DNA from 2 places in the Streptomyces sp. NPDC059917 genome. Region 1 is predicted to be linked to the other one. Evidence: riboswitches for the same ligand, from Rfam matches in the RefSeq annotation. Region 1 holds a riboswitch; the other holds the start of a gene.

Region 1 (10,317 bases):
CCTGATGAGGTAGACGAGCACTGCAGTCGGCCGCTCCGGCGGGTGGCCGCCGCCCCTTGTGGGGACGGCAGCCACCGCCTAACGGCCTTCACCTGCCCTTCGGACTAGCGCATGTGCGGTGAAGGCACGTGCCGACTGTTACTTGACGACGCCGAGGGTGGCGAGGTCGATGCGGCCCATGGAGTCGTTGAAGTAGACGTTCGTCAGCCGCGGGTTGTGGTAGACGAGGGCCTTGTCGAAGTTGATGGGAAGGTAGAGCGCCTTCTCCATGATCTTCTTGTTGATGTCGGTGTAGAAGGGCGCGGCCTCTTCCGGCGTGGCGGCGGAGGCGGCCTTCTTGAACAGCCCGTTGACCTCGGGGTCGTTCAGCATCGTGTAGTTGTTGTTGCCGTTCGGCAGGATGAACGAGCCGTCCACCAGCGGCTGCAGGAAGCCGGCGCCGCTGTTGAAGTCGGCACCCCAGCCCATGACGATGATGCCGTAGTTCTTCTTCTTCACGTTCTCGGGCGAACCGATCGTGGAGGAGGAGAGCTTGCCGTCGTACTGGTCGATCGTCGCGTCGATGTTGATGGCCTTGAGCGCGGCCTGGAGCGACTCGGCGGTCTTGACCTCGGGGGCGCGGTTGTTGCGCACCGCGATGGTGGTCTTGAAGCCGTTGGGCTGGCCGCAGGCGGCGAGCGCGGCCTTGGCCTTGTCGACCTGCGGGGCGCCGGCGGTCAGGCCCCACGGGTCGTAGGACTTGTCGGAGCCGGGGATGCCGGGCGGCAGCATGTTCGCGCCGAGGTCACCGCTGGTCGGGCCGCCGCGGGCGGTCTGCAGGGACTTCGGGTCGGCCGCGTAGATGACGGCCTTGCGGCACTCGATGTTGTCGAACGGCGCGACCGTCTGCGGGAAGGCCATGTAGCGGATGTAGCCCGTGAAGGGGTTGTCCGCGTTCTTCTTCAGGTCCGGGCTCTGCAGGATCTTGTTCTTCGCGGCCTGCTGGACGCCGGTGCCGTCGACGGCGAGGTCGATGTCGCCGCTCAGCAGACGCTGGTCCATGTCGTCCGGGTTGGTGGTGACCGTGAAGGAGACCTTGTCCGGCAGCGCCTTGCGGATCGTGTCGGTCTTCGGGTCCCAGTTCTCGTTGCGGACGAACGTGGCGCCCTTGCCCGCGGTGAAGGACTCGACCTTGTACGGGCCGGTGGAGACCGGCTTGTTGGTGTACTTGGCGCCCTCGTCCTTGCCGACCGGGACCGGCGAGGAGGACGGCATGGCCAGCAGGTAGCTGAAGTCCGAGTTGGCGCTCGCCAGGTTGAAGACGATCGTCTTGTCGTCCGGCGTCTGGACGGACTTGAGACCCATCTTGTTCGGGTCGCTGTCCTTGTACGGGCCGGGGTACTTCTGGCCCTGGTCCAGCTGGTCGATCAGGTACGTCGGACCACCGGAGAGGACGTCCTGCGCGAAGACGCGCTCGACGCCGTACTTGATGTCCTTCGAGGTGATCGGCGTGCCGTCCTCGAACTTCACGCCGTCCTTGAGCTTCAGCGTGTAGGTCTTGCCGTCGTTGCTGAGCACCGGCAGGGCCTCGGCGAGGTCCGGGACCAGCTTGGTGCCGTCCTTGCCCGGCTTGCTGTCGTAGGCCAGCAGCTGGCGGATGTACAGGCGCTGGATGTTCCAGACGAAGCCGTAGTAGGCGCGCGCCGGGTCGAGGTAGTCGACGTCCTGGGGCGACCAGAGCTTGAGCTCGCCGCCCTTCTTGTCGGAAGCGTTGACCACGCCCTTGGTCGCGGCGTCGAAGGCGGCTCCGGTGGAGGCCTTGTCCTTCGCACCGTCATCGCCCTTGCCACCGCACGCGGCGGTCAGCGACAGGGCTGCGACCACGGCGGTGATCGCGATTGCCTGCTTTCTGCGGATCACGTTTGTCCAACCTCCATGAGTGGATGACATGAGTGGATGAGTCGAGGGACTCGGATCAGTTGCCCTTGGGGTCGAGCGCATCGCGCAGACCGTCCCCGAAGAGGTTGAACGCCAGGACGGTGATGAAGATCGTCACACCGGGGACCACCATGTACATGGGGTCGAACTGGTAGATGGGGACCGCGTCGGAGAGCATCTTTCCCCAGGACGCGGTGGGCGGTTTGACGCCCGCTCCGAGGAAGCTCAGGGCCGCTTCCGTCAGGATGTTGGTCGGGATGATCAGCGTCGAGTAGACGAGGATCGGCGCCACCAGGTTCGGCAGCAGCTCCTTGAACAGGATGTACGCCCGCCCCGCGCCGAGGCTGCGGGCGGCCTCCACGTACTCGCGCTCGCGCAGCGAGATCGTCTGGCCGCGCACGATCCGGCCGATGTACGGCCAGCCGAAGAAGCCGATCACCAGGACCAGGACGCCCATCCGGACGCCCGAACCCTCGAACCCCCAGAGGGAGTTGGGGACCACGGACACCAGGGCGATGGTGAAGAGCAGCTGCGGGAAGGCCAGCAGCAGGTCCATGACGCGGCTGATGACTCCGTCGACCCAGCCACCGAGGAAGCCCGCCAGCGTGCCCAGCAGGCTGCCGATGACGACGGAGACGATGGCCGCCAGGAAGGCGACGGTCAGGGAGATGCGGGCGCCGTAGACGATCCGGCTGAACACGTCGCGTCCGTTGGTGGGTTCGACGCCGAGCAGGAAGTCGGAACTCATTCCGCCGTAGGAGCCGATCGGCGTGCCCAGGTTCGGGTCGATCAGGTCCTCGTGGAACTCGTTGGGCGGGTGGCCCAGCAGGCTCACGATCTGCGGCGCGAACACCGCCACCAGGATCAGGAGGAGCACGACGATGCCGCCCGTGAGCGCGACCTTGTCGCGCTTGAGCCGCATCCAGGCGATGCGGCCGGGTGAGCGGCCTTCGATGGCCTTGGCTGGGACGTCGGCTACGGACACGGGAGCGGGCGTTTCCGCGCTCGTGTCATGCAGTGGTGCCGTCATCGTGGTGGGGACCCCTCTCGGCCGACGGGTGGGTCGGCCCATGCCCGCCGCTGTGGCGGCGTTGGTGCGGAGTGGCGCTCGGAGTGCGTGGGACGGTGCGCCCGGGTGTGACCGTGCGGTGCACGGGAGTGCACGGAACTGCGGGAACTGCGCGTACTGCGGGGACTGCGTTTGCTTCAGTGCGTTGTCTTCGGTGGCGCGTGCTGCGTGGTGCGTGAGGTGCAGGAACCGCTGGAAGTGCAAGGTGAAGTGCAGAGTGAAATACAGATGCCGAGCCGGGTAACAGCAGGACTGATCGGCTCTTGGGTGGGGAGTCTTCATGGGGCCCTCGATCACCCGCCAGACCCGCAGATGAATGGATGCGCAACCGTGATGTGCGGACCCGTGACCCGCTATCCGGACTTCGCTGGCCCCTCAGCGGAGCAAGACCGTCCGTTCGGTACGGAATCGGACATCCGGGCCAACTCTCGCTTCTCGTGTGCTATTTGGACACGGGCGACGGGGCAAATCCGGACAACGCAAAGGCCGCACGGAAGCGGGTTCCATGCGGCCTGATACGGCGGTCTCAGCAGGTGGTCAGTACGCCGGCGCCTGACCCTCGCGGTCGTAGAACGGCCGCGCCTGGGCGCGCAGCCACATCGCGACGGGATCGTGCTCGTCCGCGAGCGCGACCGTGCACACCGGCACCCCCTCGGGCACGGCCCCCACGGACTGGCGCATCATCTCGCGCACCGACTCCAGCGCGGGCACGGAGGCGTCGTAGAGGTCGAGGCCCACGGCGAGGTAGGGCGAGCCGAGCACCGGCTGGACCCAGGCGCGCCGCAGCGAGCGCACGGCGGGCGTGCGGTGGGCGTGCTGGGTGAGCAGCCCGTAGAACTGCGGGAGTTCGATCGAGGGCTCGGACAGCCGCAGCGGCCCGGCGGGCATCCGGTCCAGGCCCGTGGCGATCCGGCGCAGGTCGGCCCAGGGAATGCCGAGGCCGCCGCCCTGGGCGTGCGGATTGAGCCACAGCCCCCAGCGGTCCGGGTAGAGGGCGCGGGCGACGTCGCGCCCGGTCACCACCTCGTAGCCGCGGTTCCAGCCGCTCGCGGCCAGCTCCTGCGGGGAGGTCACGCAGGGCGCGTAGCCGAGCCCCTCCACCTCCATGCCCCCGTACTGGGCGTCCGGCGAGCCGGACTGCCCCTGCCACAGCAGCATCCACAGCCGGCCCTCGGCCAGCCCGTGGAGCAGCTGCTCGTAGCTGTCGTAGCGCCCGGGTGTCACCTGGCGCAGCATGTGCTCGACCTGCCCGGCCGCGGCCGTGCCTGACGCACTCACCCGGTACCCCTCTTCGTCCGCCCGTCGTCCACGCGTACCCCCGGGCCACGCGTGCGGCCGGGCAATGCGAACAGCTTAAGCGCGACTACGGCAGGTAGAACGGGCGCACGCGCTCACGGATCCAATCGGCCACCGGGTCCTCGACCGCGTCGAGCAGGATCAACTGCACCGGCCAGGGCGGTCGGACCCGTCCCAGGGCCCGTCCCAGGGCGTCCATCGGGGCGTTGCGGTGCTCCGGTTCCCATCCCAGCAGGCGGACACCGATGTACAGCTGCGGGGCCGCGCCCTCGACGCTGGCCAGGCAGCGGTGGGCGGCGGCGACCACCGCGCTGGCCCGGAACTCCTCGCCGGCGGCGGCCAGGAAGTCCACGGGGTCCTCCTGCCAGTCCGGCTCGTACAGCCGGACCCGGCCGCCCGTGGCCGGGCCGTCCAGCTCGCTGCGGCCGGCCCGGCAGAGCAGCGCCACGGCGGGCGGCGGCAGCGGGACGCCGACGGCGCCCTCGGGGTTCACGGCGATGCCGAGCTGCGGGGGCAGGCCGCGGGCGAACTCGACGGCGGGCGCGACGACGAAGTCCATGCCCGTGCCCACGCAGGCGAGGAACTGCGCCTCGGAGCTGTAGACGGGCGCGTAGGCCTCGCCGCCGATGTCCATGGTCGCCAGGGTCAGGCTCCCCGCGTCGGGGCCGCCGCCGGCGGGCAGCGGTACCCAGACGTGACTGCGGGCCAGCGTCTCCAGGATCCGCGGTCCGGCCTGCGGGTCCCCCATCGCCGTGCCCAGGACCGCTTCGAGTTCGTTGGCCGGCCAGCCACTGCCCTGCATGCCCGTGTTCTCCCCGTGTGCGTACGGTCGCGAAGGCCGCCGCGGCGCCGGTCCGCGGACCGGCGGCCCGTGGGCCCTGTCACCGGTGAGGCTAATGCGTCCCGGGCCCGGAGCCGAAGCCGATCCGGGTCACTGCGGCCGCGGCCGCCCGGTCGAGCAGGACGGCGGAGGCGCAGCCCGCCGGCAGCCGGCCCGCCTCGGCCTCGCGCAGCAGCCGGGTGACCGCGCCGCGGTGCCGGGCGAAGGCGTACGTCGACACCCCGCGCCCCCGGGCCGCCTGCCCGGCCAGCGCCTCCTCGGCGGTGGCGTCGAGCAGCACCAGGTGCAGGGCCCGGCCGCGGCGGCGGGCGGCCCCGGCCAGCAGCGCCCGTACCCAGGTCTGCGTGCCGCAGTCGTGGACGACGGCGGAGCCCCCCGAGCGCAGCACCCGCCACAGCCCCCAGTAGTGCGCGGCGCGCACCAGCGGGCGGTAGGCGGCGTACGGCAGGGCCCGGGGCATCCGGCGCTCCCAGCGCTCGCGGGCGTCCTGGGAGTCGATCCCGCCGCCCGCGACGGCCCGCTTGATGAGGGTGCTCTTGCCGCCGCCGGGCAGGCCGGACACGACGACGATGTCGCCCTCGGCGAAGCCGAGGCGGGCCGGGCCGCGGCTCGCGCCGCCCCGGCCGCGCAGGTCCCGCACGGCGGCCGCGGGGGCGGCGGCCGCGCCTCGTGGCCGGCGCCCCGGTTGGACCGGTACGGCGCCCACCGGCGCACCCGCTCCCGCCACCGTCCCGGCCGCCGCTCCTGCCGTCGTCCCCGCTGCCGCGCCGATTCTGCGCACAGTGATCGCCTCCCCCGGATCGGGTCACCAGGACCCTTGCCCCCTGAGTGTAAAGAGACGGTAATGCGGCGGACATGGTTCCGGTCGGGTCATCGCGCCGGAGCGGCGGCCCGGGCCGGGGCGCGGGTCACATCCGGGACCCGCACGCCCATTCGCGGCCGGGCCGTGCAATGATGTGCGCCATCTGGACCCAACTGCATAAAGGCCGCTCGAATCCGCGCGGGAGAGTCCCGGGAGCTGCTCCGCACCCCGGGCGCCGAAGGAGCAAGACCCTCCCTTGAATCTCTCAGGCCCCGTACCGCGTGGATGAGGCAGATCTGAAAAGCGAGCCGTACCGCCTTCCGGCCGGTGCGCTCCACCCAAGGTGCAAGTCGAGGAACTCTCGGCGAACCTCTCAGGTTCCGATGACAGATGGGGAGGATCCTCCTCGTCATGTCATGCCCTGTCGATGTTCCGGGACCTGGGAGCCACACCCATGAGCACTGCCCCCCGCCTGACCGCCCTTGACGCGCTGCACCGTTCCCTCGGTGCGACGATGACCGACTTCGCGGGCTGGGACATGCCGCTGCGCTACGGCAGCGAGCGCGACGAGCACAACGCCGTGCGCACCCGGGCCGGCCTCTTCGACCTCTCCCACATGGGCGAGATCACGCTGACCGGCCCCGAGGCCGTCAAGGTCCTCGACTTCGCCCTGGTCGGCAACATCTCCACCGTCGGAGTCGGCCGCGCCCGCTACACGCACATCTGTCGCGAGGACGGCGGCATCCTGGACGACCTGATCGTCTACCGCCTCGGCGAGACCGAGTACATGGTCGTCGCGAACGCCTCCAACGCCCAGGTCGTCCTGGACGCGATCACCGAGCGCGCCGCCGGCTTCGACGCCGAGGTCCGCGACGACCGCGACGCGTACGCCCTGCTCGCGGTCCAGGGGCCGGAGTCCCCCGACATCCTGAAGTCGCTCACCGACGCCGACCTCGACGGGCTGAAGTACTACGCCGGTCTGCCCGGCACGGTGGCCGGGGTGCCCGCGCTGATCGCGCGCACCGGCTACACCGGCGAGGACGGCTTCGAGCTGTTCGTCTCCCCCGAGCACGCCGTGGAGCTGTGGCAGGCGCTGACCAAGGCGGGCGAGGGCGTCGGCCTGATCCCCTGCGGCCTGTCCTGCCGCGACACGCTGCGCCTGGAGGCGGGCATGCCGCTGTACGGGCACGAGCTGACGACCGCGCTGACCCCGTTCGACGCGGGTCTGGGCCGGGTCGTGAAGTTCGAGAAGGAGGGCGACTTCGTCGGCCGCGCCGCCCTGGAGGCCGCCGCCGAGCGCGCCGCCTCCGCCGCCCCGCGCAAGCTCGTCGGTCTGATCGCCGAGGGCCGCCGCGTCCCGCGCGCCGGGTTCCCGGTCGTGGCCGACGGCCAGGTCATCGGCGAGGTCACCTCGGGCGCCCCGTCCCCGACGCTGGGCAAGCCGATCGCGATGGCGTACGTCGACGCGTCGCACGCCGCACCGGGCACCTCCGGCGTCGGCGTGGACATTCGCGGTACGCATGAGCCGTACGAGGTCGTGGCCCTGCCGTTCTACAAGCGTCAGAAGTGACGCTTCCCCCCATCGGGAAGCCCGCTCCGCGCACCACGACGGACGTCACGGCGCGCCCCGCACCGGGCGCCGTACCTCGTCACACCCCTGTTCATCAGCACTCCCCCGCATCCAGGAGAATCAGGTCATGAGCAACCCCCAGCAGCTGCGTTACAGCAAGGAGCACGAGTGGCTGTCGGACGCCGTGGACGGCGTCGCGACGGTCGGCATCACGGAGTTCGCGGCCAACGCGCTCGGTGACGTCGTCTACGCACAGCTGCCCGCCGTGGGCGACACCGTGACCGCGGGCGAGACCTGCGGCGAGCTGGAGTCGACCAAGTCCGTCAGCGACCTGTACTCCCCCGTCACGGGCGAGGTGGTCGAGGCCAACCAGGACGTCGTGGACGACCCGGCGCTGGTCAACACCGCTCCGTTCGAGGGTGGCTGGCTGTTCAAGGTGCGCCTCGCGGGCGAGCCGGACGACCTGCTCAGCGCGGAGCAGTACGCCGAGCTCACCCACTCCGACAACTGACCCCAGGGGATCCTGATGTCTGTTCTCAACACCCCGCTGCACGAACTCGACCCGGACGTCGCCGCCGCTGTCGACGCCGAACTCGTGCGCCAGCAGTCGACCCTGGAAATGATCGCGTCGGAGAACTTCGCTCCGGTCGCCGTCATGGAGGCCCAGGGCTCGGTCCTGACCAACAAGTACGCCGAGGGCTACCCCGGCCGCCGCTACTACGGCGGCTGCGAGCACGTCGACGTGGTCGAGCAGATCGCGATCGACCGCATCAAGGCGCTCTTCGGCGCCGAGGCCGCGAACGTGCAGCCGCACTCGGGTGCGCAGGCCAACGCGGCCGCGATGTTCGCGCTGCTGAAGCCGGGCGACACGATCATGGGCCTGAACCTGGCCCACGGCGGTCACCTGACCCACGGCATGAAGATCAACTTCTCCGGCAAGCTCTACAACGTGGTCCCGTACCACGTCGACGAGACCGGCCGGGTGGACATGGCCGAGGTCGAGCGCCTCGCCAAGGAGTCCAAGCCGCAGATGATCGTCGCGGGTTGGTCCGCCTACCCGCGCCAGCTGGACTTCGCCGCCTTCCGCCGCATCGCGGACGAGGTCGGCGCGTACCTGATGGTCGACATGGCGCACTTCGCCGGTCTGGTCGCCGCGGGCCTGCACCCCAACCCGGTGCCGCACGCCCACGTCGTCACCACCACCACGCACAAGACCCTCGGCGGTCCGCGCGGTGGCGTGATCCTGTCCACGCAGGAGCTGGCCAAGAAGATCAACTCCGCGGTCTTCCCGGGTCAGCAGGGCGGCCCGCTGGAGCACGTGATCGCGGCCAAGGCGGTCTCCTTCAAGGTCGCCGCCTCGCCCGAGTTCAAGGAGCGCCAGGAGCGCACCCTGGAGGGCGCGAAGATCATCGCCGAGCGCCTGGTGCAGGAGGACGTCACCAAGGTCGGCGTCTCCGTGCTCTCCGGCGGTACGGACGTCCACCTGGTCCTGGTCGACCTGCGCGACTCCGAGCTGGACGGCCAGCAGGCCGAGGACCGGCTCCACGAGATCGGCATCACGGTCAACCGGAACGCCGTCCCGAACGACCCGCGGCCGCCGATGGTCACCTCGGGCCTGCGGATCGGCACCCCGGCGCTGGCCACCCGCGGCTTCGGCGCCGAGGACTTCACCGAGGTGGCCGAGGTCATCGCCGCCGTGCTGAAGCCCGAGTTCGACGCCGAGGACCTCAAGGCGCGCGTCTCCGCGCTCGCCGCGAAGTTCCCGCTGTACCCGTCGCTCTAGCGCGCCCGGAGGGTCCGGCCCTGTTTTCCACAGGCCCGGGCCCTCTTTGGCGACCAAGGTCCCAGACGGGCATGCCTTTCTGCCTATGAAATAGCCAAATTACGGCAAATAGGCTTCACGTAAAGGCGCGGCAGCAGCCAGCCAGGCATTCCCCGTCAGGACGGACACCCCATCTCATGGACATGAGCGCAGCGAACAGGAAGGGACTCAGTCTCTTCGCGCTGATCATGATCGGCATCGGTTCGATCTTCGGCTCCGGCTGGCTCTTCGGAGCGGGTACGGCGGCCCAGGTCGCGGGCCCGGCGGCGCTCGTCGCCTGGGTGATCGGCGCCGTCTTCATCGGCATGATCGCCATGTCCTACGCCGAGGTGGGCGCCGCCTATCCGATCCCGGGCGGCATGGCCCGCTACGGCCACCTCTCGCACGGTCCGGTGCTGGGCTTCATCACCGGCTGGGCGGTCTGGATCGCGGTCGCCTCGCTCATCCCGATCGAGTCGATCGCCGCGACCCAGTACATGTCCTCCTGGAGCTTCGACTGGGCCAAGGACCTGGTCGACGCCCGGTCCCACCAGCTGACCACCTTCGGCATGCTGGTCGCCCTGGCGCTGACCGTGCTGCTGTGGCTGTCCTGCTACTGGTCGGTCCAGCTGCTGGCCCGGATCAACGCGGGGCTGACCCTGGTCAAGTTCGCCATCCCGGTGCTCGCCGTGATCGCGCTGGTCGCCTCCGGCTTCCACACCGAGAACTTCACCGCGCACGGCGGCTTCGCGCCGAACGGCTGGTCCGCCGTCCTGACGGCCGTCACCACCTCCGGCGTGGTCTTCGCCTTCAACGGCTTCCAGGCCGTGGTCAACCTCGGCGGGGCCGCCAAGAACCCCGGCCGCGCCATCCCGATCGCCCTCGTCGGCGCGCTCTCCCTGGGCCTGGTCATCTACCTGGCCCTGCAGGCCGCCTTCCTGGGCGCCGTACCGCCCGAGCACCTCGCGCAGGCCGGCGGCTGGGCCGGGGTGAACTTCAACTCCCCCTTCGCCGAGCTGGC
Region 2 (10,317 bases), on a different contig from region 1:
CGGAGGGTCGGCGTGAGGATCACGGGCGACGGTACGACCGGGGGCACCCCCGCACGGAGTGAGGGCGGACCGTACGCGCTGCACGGCGGGCCGGTGGGTGCCGCGCGCCGTCAGCCGGAATCCGTGGCGCCCGGCCCGGAGGACGGCGAGCACGCCGCCGGCGAGATCGGCTACCGCGGGCCCACGGCCTGCGCCGCCGCGGGCATCACCTACCGGCAGCTCGACTACTGGGCGCGGACCGGGCTCGTCGAGCCCAGCGTGCGCGCGGCCGGCGGATCCGGTACCCAGCGGCTCTACAGCTTCCGGGACGTGGTCGTCCTCAAGATCGTCAAACGCTTCCTCGACACCGGGGTGGCGCTGCAGAACATCCGCACCACCGTCCAGCACCTGCGCGACCGGGGCTTTCGCGACCTGGAGCGGATGACGCTCATGAGCGACGGCGCGACCGTCTACGAGTGCACCTCTCCGGACGAGGTCGTGGGCCTGCTCCAGGGCGGGCAGGGGATCTTCGGGATCGCCGTCGGCGTGGTGTGGCGGGACGTGGAGAAGGCGCTGTCGCAGCTGCACGGGGAGCGCGTGGAGACGGGCGAGACGCTGGTCGGGCACAACCCGGCCGACGAGCTGGCCGCGCGGCGCAACCGGGCGGGCTGAGGCCACCGGGTCGCCGCGCCGTCCAGAACGCCCCCGTGGCGCGCCGGACGCTCCTCGCGGGGCGCGCCGGACGCGTGTCGGGGGCGTTGTCAGTGGCGTAGGGCAGCATCGGTGGCGTGAGAGCCGCGCCGACCATCCTGCATCTGGACATGGACGCCTTCTACGCCTCCGTGGAGCAGGCGGCGAAGCCGAGCCTGCGCGGGAAGGCCGTGATCGTCGGCGGGCTCGGCCCGCGCGGGGTGGTCGCGACGGCCTCGTACGAGGCGCGCCGCTTCGGGGTGCATTCGGCGATGCCCACCGCCCAGGCCCGGCGGCTCTGCCCGAACGGGGCCTATCTGATTCCGCGCTTCACCCTGTACCGGGCGGTCAGCGACCTGGTGATGGCGCGGCTGCGCGCGCTGTCGCCGCTGGTGGAGCCGCTCAGCCTGGACGAGGCCTTCGTGGACCTGGAGGCGGGCGGCGCGGCCTTCGACTCGGCCGGGGCCCGGGACACGGCCGAGCGGCTGCGGGCGGACATCCGGGCGGCGACGGGGCTCAGCGCCTCGGTGGGGCTGGCCGGGTCCAAGATGCTGGCCAAGGTGGCCTCGGAGGGCGCCAAGCCGGACGGGTTGCTGCTGATCGAGCCGGGGACCGAACGGGAGCTGCTGGCGCCCATGTCGGTGCGGACCCTGCCCGGGGTGGGGCCGGCCACCGGGGAGCACCTGCGGCGGGCCGGGATCACCACGGTGGGGGAGCTGGCCGATGCCGGCGAGGACGAGCTGGTCCGGATGACCGGGCGGGCGCACGGGGTGGCGCTGTACCGGATGGCGCTGGGGTTGGACGACCGGCCCGTGGTCGCGGAACGGGACGCGAAGTCCGTCTCGGTCGAGGACACCTTCGACGTGGACCTGCACGACCGGGTCCGGATCCGGGGCGAGGTGCAGCGGCTCGCGGAGCGGTGCGTGGGGCGGCTGCGCGCGTCCGGGCACTCGGGGCGGACGATCGTGCTCAAGGTGCGCCGCTACGACTTCTCCACGCTGACCCGGTCGGAGACCCTGCGGGGGCCGACGGACGATCCGGCGGTGGTCCGGGAGGCGGCGGCCCGGCTGCTGGAGGGGATCGATACGACGGGCGGGGTGCGGCTGCTGGGCGTGGGGGTGTCGGGGCTGGCCGACTACACGCAGGAGGACCTGTTCGCCCAGGCGGAGGCCCAGGCCGAGGCGGAGGCGGAGGCCCGGGCGCAGGCGCAGGCGCAGGCCCCGGCCGGAGCGCGGGCGCCGGTCGGGGAGACGGATTCAGGTGGGGCGGATGTGGCCGCGGGGGCGCAGGGGCCGAACGGGGCGGACGGGGGCGCGGGGGCGCCCGTACGCGCGGAGGCGGCGGCCGGGACCGGGGCCGCGGACGCGCCCGTGGGGGAGTCCCCGCAGGAACGGAGGTGGCCGGCGGGGACCGATGTGCGCCACGGGGAGTACGGGCCCGGCTGGGTGCAGGGCAGCGGGGTGGGGAGGGTGACCGTCCGTTTCGAGCGGCCGGGATCGCCGCCGGGTCGGGTGCGCACCTTCCGGATGGACGACCCCGAGCTGGAACCGTCCGATCCGCTGCCCCTGGTCGGGGAGGCGGACGGGGAACATGCCAAAGGTGACGGGGAACATGCCGAAGAAGGGGCGGGCGGGGGACGGAGCGGTGGAGGCGGGTGAGGGGTCAGGCCTCGCCGCCGGCGAGCCGGCCGAAGTCGCGGTCGCCGTGGTGGAAGTCACTCGGCAGGGTCACGTCGAGGCCGTAGTGGTGGTAGAGCTGGAGCTCCTGTTCGGGGGAGAGGTGGCGACCCACCCCGAAATCGGGGGCGTCCTTGATCAGGGCGCGTTCGAAGGGAACCCGCAGGGTGTCGCCCACCACCTCGCTCGGTTCCAGCGGGACGAAGGCGTCCCGACTGAAGAGCCCGGTCCGTACGGCGGCCCATTCCGGGACGCCCGTGGCATCGTCGAGGTAGACCTCGTCGACGGTTCCGATCTTGGTTCCATTGCGGTCGAACGCCTTGCGGCCGATCAGGCTGCGCGGATCGATGTCGGTCTGCACGGTCGCCTCCATTTGGTCGCAACTCCTCCGTAATGACTACAAAAGTGCATTTCCGGGGAGGGGGCCACTCGAGGGAGTGCCCAGATCCTCGCTGGTAGGCTGGGGAACGGCTGCTGACCCTGTGCGGGAGAGTCCTCCGATCGAGTTCGTCGGAGGCGCCGAAGGAGCAACTCCTCCCCGGAATCTCTCAGGCAGACGTACCGCACGGACGAGGCCACTCTGGAAAGCAGGACGGGCGACGGATCGCAGTTCCGGTGCCCTTCCTCACCGACGGTGAAAACCGGACCTCCACGGGCGATCCCCAGGAGGCCCGGTGAAGCTCTCAGGTTGAGATGACAGAGGGGGAGGCCGTCCGGGTGCCCGCGCCGTGGTACCCCTCGCAGGTCGTACGACCAGGAGGCCTCCGTACATGACCGCCAACCGCATTCCGCTCTCCCAGCTGGAGCGAGGCATCCCCTTCGAGCAGCGCCACATCGGCCCGGATGCCGAGGCGCAGGCGAAGATGCTGGCCCAGGTGGGCTACGGCTCCCTGGACGATCTGACCGCCGCCGCGGTGCCGGACGTCATCAAGAGCGCCGAGGCGCTGAACCTGCCGGGTGCCCGCACCGAGGCCGAGGTGCTCGCCGAGCTGCGTTCGCTGGCCGACCGCAACCAGGTCCTGACCCCGATGATCGGCCTCGGTTACTACGGCACCTTCACGCCGCCGGTGATCCTGCGCAACGTCATGGAGAACCCGGCCTGGTACACGGCCTACACGCCGTACCAGCCCGAGATCTCGCAGGGGCGCCTCGAAGCGCTGCTGAACTTCCAGACGGTCGTCGCCGACCTGACCGGGCTGCCGACCTCCGGCGCCTCCCTGCTCGACGAGGGCACCGCCGCCGCCGAGGCCATGCAGCTCGCCCGCCGCGTGGGCAAGGTCAAGGGCGGGGTCTTCCTCATCGACGCGGACACGCTGCCGCAGACCATCGCGGTCATCCAGACGCGCGCCGAGCCCACCGGGGTCGAGGTCGTGGTCGCGGACCTGTCCGAGGGCATCCCGGCCGAGATCGCCGAGCGGGGCGTCTTCGGCGTGCTCCTCCAGTACCCGGGCGCCTCCGGTGCGGTCCGCGAGATCAAGCCGGTCATCGACCGGGCGCACGACCTCGGCGCGATCGTCACCGTCGCCGCCGACCTGCTCGCCCTGACCCTGCTCACCTCCCCGGGCGCGCTCGGTGCGGACATCGCCATCGGCACCACCCAGCGCTTCGGCGTCCCGATGGGCTTCGGCGGTCCGCACGCCGGTTACATGGCCGTCCAGGAGAAGCACGCCCGCTCCCTGCCCGGCCGCCTGGTCGGCGTCTCCGTCGACGCCGACGGGAACAAGGCCTACCGCCTGGCCCTGCAGACCCGCGAGCAGCACATCCGCCGCGAGAAGGCCACCAGCAACATCTGTACCGCGCAGGTGCTGCTCGCGGTCATGGCCGCCATGTACGCCGTCTACCACGGCCCCGACGGCCTGCGGACGATCGCCCGCCGCACCCACCGCTACGCCACCCTGCTCGCCGCGGGCCTCACCGCCGGCGGCGTGGAGCTGGTGCACGGCTCGTACTTCGACACGGTCACCGCCCGGGTGCCCGGCAAGGCCGACGGGGTCGTGGCCGCCGCCCGCGAGGCCGGGGTCAACCTCTACCGGGTCGACGCCGACCACGTCTCCGTCTCCTGTGACGAGACCACCCTGCGCGCCGACATCGACGCCGTGTGGGCCGCCTTCGGCGTCACCGCGGACATCGAGGCGCTGGACGAGGTCACCGCCGACACGCTGCCCGAGGGGCTGCTGCGCTCGGACGCCTACCTGAGCCACCCGGTCTTCCACCAGCACCGCTCCGAGACCGCGATGCTGCGCTACCTGCGCAAGCTGTCGGACAAGGACTACGCGCTGGACCGCGGCATGATCCCGCTGGGCTCCTGCACGATGAAGCTCAACGCGACCACCGAGATGGAGTCGGTGACCTGGCCCGAGTTCGGCCAGCTGCACCCCTTCGCCCCGGTCGAGCAGGCCGCGGGTTACCTCACGCTCATCACCGAGCTGGAGGAACGTCTCTGCGAGGTCACCGGTTACGACAAGGTGTCCATCCAGCCCAACGCCGGATCGCAGGGCGAGCTGGCCGGTCTGCTCGCGGTACGGGCGTACCACCGGGCGAACGGCGACGAGCAGCGCACCATCTGCCTGATCCCGTCCTCCGCGCACGGCACCAACGCCGCCAGCGCCGTGATGGCCGGCATGAAGGTCGTCGTCGTCAAGACGGCGGACGACGGCGAGGTCGACGCCGCCGACCTGCGCGCCAAGATCGAGCAGTACCGCGACGAGCTCGCCGTGCTGATGATCACCTACCCGTCCACGCACGGCGTCTTCGAGGAGCACGTCGCCGACATCTGCGCGCAGGTGCACGACGCGGGCGGCCAGGTCTACGTGGACGGCGCCAACCTCAACGCCCTGGTGGGCCTGGCCAAGCCGGGTCACTTCGGCGGCGACGTCTCGCACCTGAACCTGCACAAGACCTTCTGCATCCCGCACGGCGGCGGCGGCCCGGGCGTCGGCCCGGTCGGTGTCCGGGCGCACCTGGCCCCGTACCTCCCCAACCACCCGCTGCAGCCGACCGCCGGTCCCGCGACGGGCGTCGGTCCGATCTCGGCCGCGCCGTGGGGTTCGGCGGGCATCCTGCCGATCTCGTGGTCGTACGTGCGCCTGATGGGCGGCGAGGGCCTCAAGCGCGCCACCCAGGTGGCGGTGCTCGGCGCCAACTACATCGCCAAGCGCCTGGAGCCGCACTTCCCGGTGCTCTACACCGGCCCGGGCAACCTGGTCGCGCACGAGTGCATCATCGACATGCGCCCGCTGTCCAAGGCCACGGGTGTCAGCATCGACGACATCGCCAAGCGACTGATCGACTACGGCTTCCACGCGCCGACGATGTCCTTCCCGGTGGCCGGCACCCTGATGATCGAGCCGACGGAGTCCGAGGACCTCGCCGAGATCGACCGGTTCTGCGACGCGATGATCGCCATTCGCGCGGAGATCGAGAAGGTCGCGGCGGGCGAATGGCCGCTGGAGGACAACCCGCTGGCCAACGCCCCGCACACGGCCGCGGCGCTGGGCGGCGAGTGGAACCACCCGTACACCCGTGACGAGGCGGTCTTCCCGGGCGGGCTGACCGCCGCCGAGAAGTACTGGCCGCCGGTCCGCCGGATCGACGGCGCCTTCGGCGACCGGAACCTGGTGTGCTCGTGCCCGCCGCTGGACGAGTACGACAACTGATGCTCGTGCTCGCCCTTCGCTGAGAAACGAAAGGGGCCGGTCCGGGAGTATGCCTCCCGGGCCGGCCCCTTCCGCGTGCTCCGTGCGCGTTCCTCGGGCGGCTCGCTACGCCGCCTTCATCACCTGCGCCGCCGCGAGCGGACGGTGCGGAGCGATGATCCGGCCGTCCGGCAGCAGCTCACCGGTGTCCTCGAAGAGCAGGACGCCGTTGCACAGCAGGCTCCAGCCCTGTTCCGGGTGATTGGCCACGGGATGCGCGGCCTCCCGGTCGGCGGAGTCGGCGCTAGGGCAGGCAGGCTGGTGCTGGCACATGGATACGTTCTTTCGCTGCGGTGTGGTCTGCGTGCTGCGGCTCGATGCGTCGTTCATGGCCGCCCCCCGTATCAATCGGTGTGGTCAGGGTCCAGTGTTGCCCCACGGACTGGCGTCCGCAGGGATTTCCGGCAGCTGTCCTCATAGATTGATGACGCATCACCCGTGCGGGCGGTTCAGCTCAACTCCCCTGTCATTTCGGATGGTTCGGGACTGGCCCGAGCGGGCTAGGCCGAATGGGCACACTGGGCCACCGGGGCGCCGCAGGCGGGTCGGACCGGGCCGCGGCGGCCCGGATCAGGCGGCCGGAGCCGCCAGCGAGGGCGGCACCGGCGGACCCTGGGGGCTCGCCTGGCTCTGGGGGGTGAGGCGGTGGGTCAGCACGGGCAGCAACTCCGACACGGGGTGCGGGCGGTAGGCGGCGATGCCCGGCGGGGCGGGCGCCAACGGCACCAGCAGGTCGGCGGCGGCGGGCAGGCCGGCCGAAGCGGCGGCGCCGACCCCCTCGTGCAGCCACAGGGTGAGCATGTACAGCTCCGGTACGGACAGCAGCCGGGGCTGGTAGTTCTTGCCGAGGGATTCCGCCTGGCGCAGGGCGCGTTCGGTGGCGGCGACGTAGGGACCCTCGAAGAAGTGGGAGAAGACCCAGCCGTCCGCCGTCAGCCGGGTGTCCGCCGCGGCGACGAAGCGGTCGCCGCCGCGGATCAGGAACCTCCAACCGGTGAGCCGGGTGCGGGGCGGCCGGCCCGCCGTCGACGGCAGGAACTGGAGCCGGTCCAGTACGTGGACGGGCAGGGGGAGTTCGGCGGTCAGCGGTCCTGGGAGGGAGCGCAGCGCCGGCGTGAGCGCCTCGTGGACCGCGGTGGGGGAACCGAGTGCCGCGAGGACGCTGCGCAGGGCGGGCGCGGGGGCCGGAGGGACATGCAGCGGCATGGTGGGTCGCCTCTCACTTGGGAGACCTGGGAGAACGGGGGCAGGTGCGGACGGCGCTGTCGCATTCTGGGGCCAGAGGGGGGCTGAGGGGCAATGGCCGCGCGCCAACTCTCTGCCTCGTTTGCGGAGTTTATACGACATGTGTTCACGCAGTGTTTCGGCTAGCTGTCCCGCCCATTGCCGACAAGGCGCATACCGGTCCTGCTGCGGAGGATTCGTAGCTGCACGAGCGCGGGCATCTCACGCTGACCTCGGAGGTTACCCGAAGGGTGCTCGGCTGGAAAGCATCGGTATTGCGTACACGGAAAAGTCGACGGGGGCATTGCAGGATGCCCCTTGCCAGATGAATGTGCCGTAGCGCCTGTCGGCCAAACCGGCGCGCGCTGTCCGCCAGTCGTGCCCCCGCCGCGTTATCGATCACTCGGCCGGGGCATCATCGACCGTAACGTGCGCCCGGACGGACCGGGCCGGGCCCACTCGTGGAGGGACGCTTCGATGGGGGAGAAGGTCGTGGCAGGCGGATTCGACCTGTCCGATCGGCAACGGTATCGGAGGAAGCTTCACGAGTGCCTGGAGGGACTGGAGCGGCTTCTGGCGGAGAAGAGGTTCGATCGCCCCAAGAACATGATGGGGCTGGAGATCGAGTTGAATCTCGCGGGTTCCGACGGATTGCCGAGAATGGTGAATGCGCAGGTACTGGAGCGCATTGCGAGCCCCGATTTCCAGACCGAACTCGGAATGTTCAACCTGGAGGTCAACATACTTCCGCACCGGCTCGACGGCCGGGTATTCGACCAGCTCGCGGAAGAGCTGAGCGCGAGTCTCGCATATGCCAATCGACAGGCCGCGGAGATAGACGCCGGGGTGGTGATGATCGGCATCCTGCCCACGATCTCCCGCGGCGACCTCGTCTCCGCGAACCTCTCGGCGGTGGACCGCTACTCGCTGCTGAACGAGCAGATCCTGATGATGCGGGGCGAGGACTTCGTCCTCGACATCGACGGGGTGGAGCGGCTGACCTGGACCTCGGGGTCGATCGTCCCGGAGGCGGCCTGCACCTCGGTCCAGCTGCACCTCCAGGTCACCCCCGCCCGGTTCGCGGACGTGTGGAACGCAGCGCAGGCGGTGGCGGCGGTACAGATCGCCGTGGGCGCCAACTCCCCCTTCCTCTTCGGGCGCGAGCTGTGGCGGGAGTCGCGGCCCCCGCTCTTCCAGCAGGCCACCGACACCCGGCCGCCCGAGCTCCAGGCGCAAGGGGTGCGGCCGCGGACCTGGTTCGGCGAGCGCTGGGTCGACTCGGCGTACGAACTCTTCGCGGAGAACGTCCGCTACTTCCCGGCGCTGCTGCCGATCTGCGACGAGGAGGAGCCGCTGCGGGTGCTCGGCGAGGGCGGGGTGCCCAGCCTCCAGGAACTCGTCCTGCACAACGGCACCGTCTACCGCTGGAACCGGCCCGTGTACGGGGTCGCCGACGGGGTGCCGCACCTGCGGGTGGAGAACCGGGTGCTGCCGGCCGGGCCCACCGTCACCGACGTGGTCGCCAACGCCGCCTTCTACTACGGGCTCGTGCGCACCCTCGCCGACGAACAGCGCCCGGTGTGGAGCAGGCTGCCCTTCGCGGAGGCGGAGGCCAACTTCGACGCGGCCTGCCGGTACGGGATCGACGCGCGGCTGCGCTGGCCGCGCCGGGGCCGGGGCGGGGGACTGGCGAGCGTGTCCGCGGTCCGGCTCGTGCTGGAGGAGCTGCTGCCGATGGCGGCGGCCGGGCTCGACGCCTGGGGCATCGAGCCCGCGGACCGGGACCACTACCTCGGGATCATCGAGGAGCGCTGTCGCCGCCGCGCCAACGGTGCGACCTGGCAGGTCGAGACCTACCACCGGGCGCTGGCCGCCGGGCTGGAGCGGGACGCGGCGCTCGCGGCGACCACCCGCCGCTACACCGAGCTCATGTACAAGGGGGACCCCGTGCACACCTGGCCCGCCGGGTTGCCGGAGGAGGAGGTGAGCGCGGCCCTGACCGCGGGGCGGTAGGACGTCGGGGGCCGTCGGGCGGAGCCGCTCCGTCCGGCGGCCGAGCCGCGTCCGGCGGCCGCTCCCGCGCGGCGCCGCGTCCTGCCCGGTGATCCCGGCGCGCCGTCGAGCGGGCAGTATGGGGTGGTCGGAGCGGGACGGTGGGTCGGAGCGGGACGGAGTCAGGCGTGCGGGCGGATCCGGAGCCGGTGGTCGGGACCTTGCGCGAGGACGGGCGGCGGGTCCTGCGGACCGAGACGCTGCTGGTGCTCGCCCTGTCGCTGGGGGCGAGCGCGGTCTCGGCGCTCATCAGCTTCATCGGCTCGCTCACCAAACCGGGCGGGCTGAAGGACCAGGCCGCCACGCTCAACGGCTCCTACGCGCCGGGCCGCCCCTGGCTCGACCTGTCCTGGCAGCTCTTCGGGATCGCGACCGCGCTGGTCCCCGTACTCCTCGTGGCCCACCTGCTCACCCGCGAGGGCGCGCCCGGTCTGCGGGTGCTGGGTTTCGACCGCACCCGGCCCCGCGCGGACCTGGGGCGCGGGGTGCTCGTCGCGGCCGGGATCGGCAGCGCCGGGCTCGCCTTCTACCTGGCGGCGCGCGCCTCGGGCTTCAACCTGACGGTGGTGCCGGAAGCGCTGCCCGACGTGTGGTGGAAGTTCCCCGTACTGATCCTCTCCGCGGTGCAGAACTCCGTGGTGGAGGAGGTCATCGTGCTGGCCTACCTGCTGCGCAGGCTGGACGGGCTGGGGTGGTCGCCGATGGCCGCGCTGCTGGCCAGTTCGGTTCTGCGCGGCTCGTACCACCTCTACCAGGGGATCGGCGGCTTCCTGGGCAACGTCGTCATGGGCGTCGTCTTCGTCCTGCTCTACCGGCGCTGGGGCCGGGTGGGGCCGCTGGTGGTCGCGCACGCGCTGCTCGACATCGTCGCCTTCGGCGGGTACGCGCTGCTCGCCGGGAAGGTCGGCTGGCTGCCCACGCCCTGAGGGGCCGGGACGCGGGCCGCGGCGGACCGGTTCAGGGAGCGGTCAGCAGCTCCCCGTCGACGACGGTGACGGCGT

Evidence for each region. A riboswitch is a leader RNA that binds a small molecule or an ion and turns the genes downstream of it on or off. The one in region 1 is predicted to bind glycine.
Region 2: it holds a riboswitch for glycine, as region 1 does, so the genes downstream of both, gcvP (aminomethyl-transferring glycine dehydrogenase) here and gcvT (glycine cleavage system aminomethyltransferase GcvT) in region 1, are expected to answer to the same signal.

The regions. Positions count from the first base shown of each region.
Region 1 is NZ_JBHWLC010000037.1:63,359-73,675, forward strand. Features, by position in the region: gene ACFWAR_RS21940 (ABC transporter permease) at 1-21, opposite strand, end outside; gene ACFWAR_RS21945 (ABC transporter substrate-binding protein) at 139-1,929, opposite strand; gene ACFWAR_RS21950 (ABC transporter permease) at 1,955-2,947, opposite strand; gene ACFWAR_RS21955 (enhanced serine sensitivity protein SseB C-terminal domain-containing protein) at 3,524-4,264, opposite strand; gene ACFWAR_RS21960 (enhanced serine sensitivity protein SseB) at 4,350-5,084, opposite strand; gene ACFWAR_RS21965 (AAA family ATPase) at 5,176-5,910, opposite strand; glycine riboswitch at 6,115-6,215, shown strand; gene gcvT (glycine cleavage system aminomethyltransferase GcvT) at 6,380-7,495, shown strand; gene gcvH (glycine cleavage system protein GcvH) at 7,623-8,006, shown strand; gene glyA (serine hydroxymethyltransferase) at 8,022-9,278, shown strand; gene ACFWAR_RS21985 (APC family permease) at 9,461-10,317, shown strand, end outside.
Region 2 is NZ_JBHWLC010000029.1:73,541-83,857, reverse strand. Features, by position in the region: gene ACFWAR_RS18815 (MerR family transcriptional regulator) at 13-651, shown strand; gene ACFWAR_RS18810 (DNA polymerase IV) at 768-2,327, shown strand; gene ACFWAR_RS18805 (PRC-barrel domain-containing protein) at 2,332-2,718, opposite strand; glycine riboswitch at 2,821-2,919, shown strand; gene gcvP (aminomethyl-transferring glycine dehydrogenase) at 3,116-6,001, shown strand; gene ACFWAR_RS18795 (DUF5999 family protein) at 6,107-6,313, opposite strand; gene ACFWAR_RS18790 (hypothetical protein) at 6,611-7,246, opposite strand; gene ACFWAR_RS18785 (glutamate-cysteine ligase family protein) at 7,742-9,277, shown strand; gene ACFWAR_RS18780 (CPBP family intramembrane glutamic endopeptidase) at 9,445-10,242, shown strand; gene ACFWAR_RS18775 (PhzF family phenazine biosynthesis protein) at 10,274-10,317, opposite strand, start outside.